DNA from 2 places in the Paraburkholderia sp. GAS448 genome. Region 2 is predicted to be linked to the other one. Evidence: predicted binding sites of a transcription regulator. Region 2 holds the regulator's gene; the other holds the start of a gene.
The links. The regulator FNR, encoded in region 2, switches genes on or off when oxygen is low (the NO sensors DNR and NnrR bind a similar motif). The targets are predictions, from matches to a motif close to TTGATNNNNATCAA.
Positions count from the first base shown of each region.

Region 1: P3T23_RS33010 (potassium channel family protein) is a predicted target of FNR. The motif match lies at 2,424-2,437, and genes of this name have one in related genera.

Region 1 covers NZ_JBNDKT010000025.1:2,897-7,316, forward strand. Annotated here, with positions in the region: gene P3T23_RS33000 (transporter) at 1-213, opposite strand, end outside; gene P3T23_RS33005 (RNA-binding protein) at 1,113-1,370, shown strand; gene P3T23_RS33010 (potassium channel family protein) at 1,810-2,364, opposite strand; gene P3T23_RS33015 (alpha/beta fold hydrolase) at 2,562-3,500, shown strand; gene P3T23_RS33020 (class I SAM-dependent methyltransferase) at 4,000-4,420, shown strand, end outside.
Region 2 covers NZ_JBNDKT010000008.1:40,087-44,506, forward strand. Annotated here, with positions in the region: gene P3T23_RS16820 (PAS domain S-box protein) at 1-828, shown strand, start outside; gene P3T23_RS16825 (response regulator) at 825-1,472, shown strand; gene P3T23_RS16830 (hypothetical protein) at 1,495-1,830, shown strand; gene fnr (fumarate/nitrate reduction transcriptional regulator Fnr) at 1,823-2,611, shown strand; gene P3T23_RS16840 (zinc-dependent alcohol dehydrogenase family protein) at 2,727-3,713, opposite strand; gene P3T23_RS16845 (DUF1488 domain-containing protein) at 3,818-4,093, opposite strand; gene P3T23_RS16850 (c-type cytochrome) at 4,286-4,420, shown strand, end outside.

The DNA of each region.
Region 1 (4,420 bases), on a different contig from region 2:
GATCTTCGCCTGCACGCCGGTAATGGGCAGAGACGGATCCGTCAGCACATCGCCATACAGATATGCATAGCTGGCGACAAGAAAGTTCGTGCCGATCGGTGAGGGCGAATAGCTGCGCGGCTCCAGCTCCTGCGCTTGCGCCGTGATCGCCAGAAGCAGGAGCGCGACGGCGCCGGCGTGCCGAAGCGTCCAGTGGATGAATGGACCCCTCATGGTCAGGTCTACATGACTGGCCGGCGACAGCGACGATGCACGGCGCGATCGGAGTGGGAACCGCGACGTGATTGACCCAGCGTATCAGTGAGCTCGGTCACGGGGTATAGGAATCTTGGTCCAATAGTTCGCGCCGGCTACCGGTCATGGGACGAACGCGCCGCACAGTGTGTCCGGTAAAGGGTTCCGCGAGTCCCCGCAACGCGGCTTGCCGCCGTCCGGCAGGATCAGGCGCGTTCCCGGGACGACGTCACGATCAACGGCTGCCATCCACAGATAGATCATATATGACCAGTGGCAACGCTGCTATTGGACCTTGGTCGCATGTCGGCGCAACGGAGCGCACCGCTTGCCACCTACGCGCGATTCGCTTCTCTGGGATCCGAGGGAAAGCATGGCGTGGCGTCGATTGCGCCAGTTCGCGGCACGCAGAAACAGACATCGCGGCTGGCCCCTATCGAAAAACGGAGAATGGTCTGTATGGCAGATGTGCCCGCGACACGGGAATCGGCGCAAATGTCTCCTTTCCGAAGATCTCCGGTCGCCCGAAAGGGAATGTTTGTCAATCCGCTGCGGGCGGCTCCTGGCCGAATTCTGCCCGATGACGCCGAACGCCCGAACTCCCAAACCGCGCATCGCGCGGAGGACCGTAGCCGACCCGTTTCTGCCGCTCGGTCCGGTCTGGTGCAACTACGGCGGCTGCTTCCAAAAGTACAGCGGCCATTCGGACGCGTGCTGGTGCCTAACGTTGCCATCGCGCCTGCCGACTAACGCCGCCGCTGGGCCTGATATAAGCGTCTCGCGAGACCATGCGTCGGCAAGCGACGCTTGTCGCCATAGTACGCGGCTTACCGTCTACAATGAGACGAGGTAAAGGCTATGCTCCGGAGGACGTCACTATGGCCATATTCTGGATAGCCAATGTCGAAACCGATACCACCGATAATGAAATCATGGAATTCCTGTGCGGCTATGGGTTTCCACGTTTCGATACGATAGAGCGGTTGGCTGGAACGGGCCGAAGTCCCGCAGTTTTGCTCGGATTCGACAACGTGGGCGCGAATTTGCTGCGTCACCTGCAACCGCGTGTGCACGCCGTATTCTGGAAGGGCCGAACGCTCACGGCTCATGTGATCGTGCAACACAAAGAGTCGTAATGAAAGACTCGATCTCTTCGCATCTCGCGTGCCACTCTGACCGATGAAAACGTTGCCAAACGGGTTTGCAGGCGAGACCCGAAGTGTCGAAAGGTAGCAACTGGTTCTAGGAAACTACCTCCACCGATGGGCGATACCCGACCCAGTCGAACCGTCATTCAGGTAAGGGCGGCAATGGAATGCACAGCGGCCACAGGCTCTTAGCATGAGCCCGGTGATCAGAAAAGTATGCTACGCCGCCGCGGGCCCATACGTATGTCATCCTTTGAAAAATGGGATCGCGCGGACTATCCCGTCAGGATTTGGATGAGCCGGATTCACCGCCCCCTAAGTGCAATGACACAATTCGCGCGAGCACGATAGCAGGATAGAGCTGGCCAACTAGCGCCTCAAGATTCGTGAGTGATCTCGCCTGAGGCGCGACGGGCAGAATGTCGCCTTAACCTGCTGTGGTCAACGTGACAAAACTGAAATAGATCCAGGTCGAGCGATCCAGTGAATTTGTGTGGAGGGACGCACTATAGAATGCCTTGGGAACGAGGATACTGACGAGTTGGTAAGCTTGGGCCCAAGCCACGCCTACCAATATATAAAGAGCAATAGCTCCGTGGATCCGGTCAAATGTCACCTTGCCTGGGCCGAACACATTCATTCCAATGGTTACGCTAATCAGCGCGACCGCAGCGAGCGTGGTGGCGTCACGTATTTCCAGTGTGAGATTGGCCTGAACTAACCAACTGGCCCAACGCACGACAATGGCAAGGAGAGCGACCGGGGCGATCAGCAGGAAGGCTCTAGGTCGCTCTGTTGCCGATACCACGCCGACCAGGAGGACCAGCGAGAGCATCATGTCTTGCGCAATACGGCCTATCAGGCCCGGTTCCGCGAAGAACGGGACGCCGAACACAGCAATGACAAGGAGCACCAAAAGCACGCCCATGCTCGCCTTGCGTAGCGGTGCGACGCAGTCAGCCAATTGTTGCAAGTATGACATCACTTCGCCCCCTCAAACGGCCACCGGCATCAACCGTCAGTCATTTGAACAATTGCGGGCTGATCTGATTCAATTGCGCCGTAGCCTTGACATCGCCATCTGATGTCGCGCACTGACGAGCAATGTCGTCTGCTTCGAAGGAATGAAGGGCGCAGACTTAACTTGCCGCTCCAACGTTGCCTAATAACGGAGTCACCATGAATACAAAGAGTCCGCCTACCGATTCCCGCCCACGCAGGACTGATCCGAGCGGATCGTCCTCATCGACCCTCACTTATCACCGAGCGGAAGTTAAAGGTGTTGGCGTCTTCTATCGAGAGGCGGGGCCCAAAGACGCACCAACCATCGTGCTTCTTCACGGGTTTCCGTCGTCGTCGCGGATGTTTGATAGTCTCATTCCGCTGCTCGCGACACACTACCACCTTATCGCACCGGACTATCCTGGCTTCGGCCACAGCGACGCACCGCCGCCTTCGCAGTTCGCCTACACGTTCGATCACCTCGCCGAGACGATCGATGGCCTACTCGAACAGCTTCGCATCGACCGTTACAGCTTTTATCTGCAGGACTACGGTGGTCCGATCGGATTCCGAATCATGCTGGCACATCCCGAGCGTCTTGAAGCGCTAGTGATCCAGAACGCCAATAGCCACGAGGAAAGTCTCGGGCAAAAGTGGACGGCCATCAAGGAGTACTGGGCTGATCCTGCCGCGCGTCCAGAAGTGTTCACCGCGTTCACATCGTTCGAAAGTACAAAATATCGTCACGACGGTGAGAGCCCGAACCCCGAACGCTACAGCCCGGACACCTGGACGGACGAGTACGCGTTTCTCAATCGTCCGGGCCAGTCTGAAATCCAGGCCGCGCTGCTTTATGACTACCGTACGAACGTGGCGGCCTATGGAGCTTGGCAAGAATGGATGAGAACGCAACAGCCTCCCGCGCTCATCCTGTGGGGACGCTACGACAGATCCTTCATTGCGGCCGGAGCTGCTGCCTACCAGCGTGATTTGCCAAATGCGCAAGTCCATCTGCTCGACGCAGGCCACTTTGCACTTGATGAAAAAGTGGATGACATAGCGGCACTGATGAACGAGTTTCTCGACGCGTTCTATCTGCGACAAGCGGATGAATGACCTTCGACTCCGGGCATTGATCGGGCACGCCAGCACCGGCGATTGGTTGCTGACTGACTAACCGCGGGGAGTCGGCGCGGATGCCGGCGGCATGCTTGAGGTGCGCGCCGAGCGTCTAATGCAGCACCAGTGAGAACTCAGTTCAGGGGTATCAGGTAGCTGGACTGGTCCCACCACCGTGAGGGCTTGGCCACAGAAAGGTCTGCACCCGCAAACAAGTCCACAAATTATCTGGCGCAAGTCCCGAGAAGACAGCTTGCAGCTTATCAGCAGACGTTCACCGGCCCAACCCGAAGGGCCCTTCTTGGCCGCTAGCTGCCTCTCACGACCGAAGGCCCGTCCCGTGAAGCCGTTCGTCGGCTAGCGGCTCATCATAAGCAACCGGGAGTACTATCCTACCTGCTCGTGCGGAAGAGCCGCGCGTTGATCCCCGATCTTTCACCAGGAAAGACTCGGTTTGAATTCTGTTTGCAGGATATCTCGCGAAAGGACTTTGACTATGGATGACATCTCTCCAGACGCCTTCGTAGATGCCGTAAGCGGATATCAGAAGACGGCTGCGATGAAAGCCGCGCTTGCGCTCGATCTGTTCACCGCGATCGCGAGTGAGAACGGCGAGCTGGAGCTCATATCCAAGCGTGTGCAGGCCTCCGAGCGCGGTGTGCGCATGCTGTGCGACTACCTGACAGTGCAGGGGTTCCTGCAGAAAGAGGTGGGGCGCTATCGATTGACACCCTCGACTTCCGCGTTCCTTACGAGTTCCTCGCCGGCCTGGATGGGAAGCATTGTGGATTTTATCGCGGCGCCCGAAATGACGACACTGTGGCTGGAGGACCCGGTTGCGTTCGTTCGCAATGGAGGATCCGTGGGGCTGGGCAACATGGCCCCCGACAATCCCGTCTGGGTGAAATTCGCGCGCG
Region 2 (4,420 bases):
TTCGGATTGCGGGCGAACGGCGAGGAATTCCCGATCGAAGCGTCGATTTCGCAGATTCGCGACGCGACCGGCAAGCTGTACACGGTGATGCTGCGCGACGTGACGGAACGCGTCAAAGCCGACAATGCCCAGAAGCGCTCACGCGAAGAACTGCGCGAACTGTCCGCGAACCTTCAGAATGTGCGTGAAGAGGAAAAAACCCGCATCGCCCGCGAGTTGCACGATGATCTCGGCCAGCAGTTGACGGCGCTGAAAATGGATCTCTCGTCGGTCGAGATGGCGCTCACCGCTGATCCCGCCTTAAGGCCCGAAATTTTCAGGCAGTTGCACGGCATGCGCCGGCTGATCGACGCGACGGTCGCATCCGTCCGGCGGATCGCCGCCGACCTGCGGCCGGTGATGCTGGATGACCTCGGCCTGATTCCGGCAATCGAATGGCTCGCCAGCGATTTCACGAGCCGTTACGGCATCGACGTCGAACGCCGCATCGAAACCGGCGAGACCCGCTTCACGCGCGACGGCGCGACGGCGTTGTTCCGCATCGTGCAGGAAGCGCTGACCAACGTCGCGAAGCATGCCGACGCTACACTCGTCATGCTGACAATGCGCATCGAGGACGCGTCCTGTGTGCTGCGGATCGTCGACAACGGACACGGCGCGGGCGAGCGCGATACGCGGGCGGAGAAGTCCTTTGGCCTGCTGGGCATCCGCGAGCGGGTGCATATGCTGGGCGGGTCCGTCGAAATCGACACAGCGAACGGGAAAGGCTTCGCGATCACGGTCACGTTCCCGCTACAGGCGATAAAACTCGAAGAGGACCCGCCATGACGAAGGTGCTGATCGCCGACGACCACACGCTGGTGCGTGATGGCCTGCGGCATATCCTGCAGAACGCAAGCGGCTTCGAGGTGGTCGGCGAGGCAAACGACGGCGCGAGCACGATCGCGCTGATCCGCGGCACGCAAGCCCACGTGCTGGTGCTCGACCTGTCGATGCCCGGCCGCAACGGCGTCGAACTCATCAGGCAGATCAAGGACGAAAAGCCTGCCTTGCGCATCCTCGTGCTGACCATGCATGCGGAACAGCAATATGCGGTGCGTGCCTTCAAGGCTGGCGCGTCAGGCTATCTGACGAAGGAAAGCGCCAGCGCCGAACTGGTCTCGGCGGTCACGAAGGTCGCAAGCGGCGGCGTCTACGTGAGCCTTGCGATGGCGGAGCAGTTTGCGCAGAGTCTCAACGAACCGGTCGATACGCTGCCGCATCAGCGTCTGTCGGACCGGGAGTTCGATGTGTTCCGACGCATTGCGGCCGGCCAGACGATCTCCGAAATCGCCCTGGAGCTGTGTGTCAGCGCGAAGACAGTCAGCACCTACAAGACCCGCATCCTTGAAAAGATGCAGATGCCGCACGAAGCCGCGCTCGTGCGCTATGCGGTGCGCCACAAGCTTTTCGGCGAGGACGACGAGATCTGATTGCCGTGGGTACCGGCGTGGTTTGGCTGCCGCGCTGCCCGAGCAACCGGGACGCTTCCAAAGCGGCATTGATCGGTCCTCTTTTGTAGGCATTTCCCTACACACCTTCCGCGCCGCCTACGCCAACTTCATACACGGACGATTTGTTTTCGGGTCGGTGCCTCCCATACTGCAGCGCATGACCTGCGATATTCCCGATAACGCGAACGCGTCGTTTCGCACCGCCTGCATGGCCTTCGGAGCGCACGACTTCTTCGACAGATCCAGCGAGTTCGAGCTGACCCGCGACACGATCGAGCACATTGCGCGCGAGCATTTCGCTCGCACCACCCAGGAACGAGGAGCACATCATGTCTGACGTAGCCGACTACCCCGTCGCCGCGCCGGTTGCCCTGCCCGCAGCGCCGGTATCGCCCGCACCCTGGGTAGCCAGCGCCGCAAACAGCGCCCTGCGGCCGGCCGCGCGCTGCTCGACCTGCGCGATGCGCGCGGTCTGCATGCCGCAAGGCCTCTCACTGCTCGAACTGCAACGACTCGACGCGATCATCTGCTCGACGCGCATGGTCAGGCAGGCAGAGGCGCTCTATCGCGCGGGCGATGCTTTCCAGAGCATCTACGCGGTGCACGCAGGGTCGTTCAAGACCGTCGTCATGCATCGCGACGGACGCGAGCAGGTGACGGGATTTCATCTCGCGGGCGATGCGCTCGGTCTGGATGGCGTGAGCACGGGCCATCACAGCTTCGATGCGATCGCCATCGAAGACAGCAACGTCTGCATCATCCCGTTTCACCTGCTCGAATCGTTGTGCCGGGAGGTCAAGGGCATTCAGCAGCACGTGCACCGGATGATGAGCAGCGAGATCGTCCGCGAATCCGTCCTGATGATGCTGCTCGGCACGATGTCGGCCGAGCAGCGCGTCGCAGCTTTCCTGCTCAATCTGTCGGCCCGGCTCAAGGCTCGCGGCTACTCGTCGGCGGAGTTCAACCTGCGGATGACGCGCGAGGAAATCGGCAGCTATCTCGGCATGAAACTCGAAACCGTCAGCCGCATGTTCTCGAAATTCCAGCGGGAAGGACTGGTCGATGCGCGCGGCAAACAGATTCGCATCCTCGATCCGGAAGGACTCGAGCGGGTTTGAGCCTGTTTGTACGCGTCGAGTGACCTCCTGCGATACACGGCGATATCCAGCGGCACGTCGACGCGAAACCGGCAGACGCGCCATCCGGGCGGCGAAGCGTCCGTCCGCTTCTGCGTCACCTCATCGACAGGACTGCCGCGCCGGCCAGCCGTCCCTCACGCAGGTCTGAGAGTGCCCGGTTGGCGTCGCCAAGCGGATAGGGCGTTGTCGTAATGACAAGGCGCTTCTCGCCCGCCAGCTTCATGAAAGCCGCGCCGTCTTCACGCGTCAGGTTCGCCACCGACACGACGCGCCGCTCGCCCCACAAGAACGCGTATGGAAACGACGGAATGTCGCTCATGTGAATTCCGCCGCACACGACGATGCCGCCCTTCGCCACCGCCTTGAGCGCAACCGGCACCAGCGCGCCCACCGGGGCGAAGAGCAGCGCGGCGTCGAGTTCCTCCGGCGGCTCGTCGCCGCTGCTGCCGGCCCAGCTCGCCCCGAGGCTCAGCGCGAGTTGCTGCGCGGCGGTGTCTCCCGCGCGGGTGAAAGCATAGACCGTGCGCCCCTCGTGACGCGCAACCTGTGCGACGATATGCGCGGCCGCCCCAAAGCCGTAAATGCCGATGCGCCTCGCGTCACCCGCCATCTTCAAGGTCCTGTAGCCGATCAGGCCCGCGCACAGCAGCGGCGCGGCTTCCACATCGGAGTACTGAGGCGGCAGGTGAAAGCAGTAACGGCTGTCCGCCACTGTACGTTCTGCGTAGCCGCCATCGATCGTGTAGCCCGTGAAACCCGGGTCGTCGCAGAGATTTTCGTGGTGTGAATGGCAATAACGGCAGTGTCCGCAGGTGCGCCCCACCCACGGCACGCCGACACGATCGCCCACGGCGAAACCGTCGACACCCGCGCCGAGCCCGGCGACCGTGCCGACGATCTCGTGACCGGGAATCACCGGTCGCTTCGGATCGGTCAGTTCGCCGTCGACCACATGCAGATCCGTGCGGCAAATCCCGCAGGCGTGGATATCGATCAGCAGCTGCCCCGCAGACGGCATCGGGTCGGATACGTCCATCTCGCGTAGCAGCGCCGAGTTGCCGTCGAATACCATCGCCCGCATGGTTCGCCTCCTGAACGGCCTGCCTGAATGGCCTGCCTCAGCGGTTTGTCCGCACCCCAGAAAGGCGCGCTGCGCCAGCGGCCGCGGCGACCGCCCGGGGAAATTCACTGGCAGAACCTGAAAAACCCGCTATGCAGAAGCACCGGCTTGCCTTCGACTTCCTTCAACATCCGCTCAGCCGAATGTTCGATTGCGGACCGGTGTGCTTCGAACGCGCTGAGCAGATCGTCTTCGCGCAGCGACGCCGCGCCGAAATGATCTTCAAGCGCCTCTGCCGTCACGGCGCATTGAACCCGCTTGCCGTCTACCACAGCCGTAAAGGCAACCACGAGATCCCTCGCGCAATACTCTGGCATTTCCGGCGGAAAATGAATATGCATGACCCTCGCCTCGCACTATGCGTGGCCCTGTGACGCGCCAGCGGTTCGGCCCGGACACCGGCCATGCTGCATGGCGAGGCCGCCGTCGCCACGCGCGACGTGCGCCTTCATACAGCATAGCCCGCCGGTGCTGCACTGCAAGACATGGTGCCGGGGCAGGCTTGAGCCAGATCAATCGCTCCTCGGCGCCCGATGATCGTGTGCCCGTCATGGGGCGCGCGGCGGGCCAGTTTCGGCCCGCAAGCGACGCGCGCTGGTGGTTGGTGCACGCATGTCGATCGCGTTGATCACTGCATGTTCTGCCACACGACCGACGCCCCGTTCCTC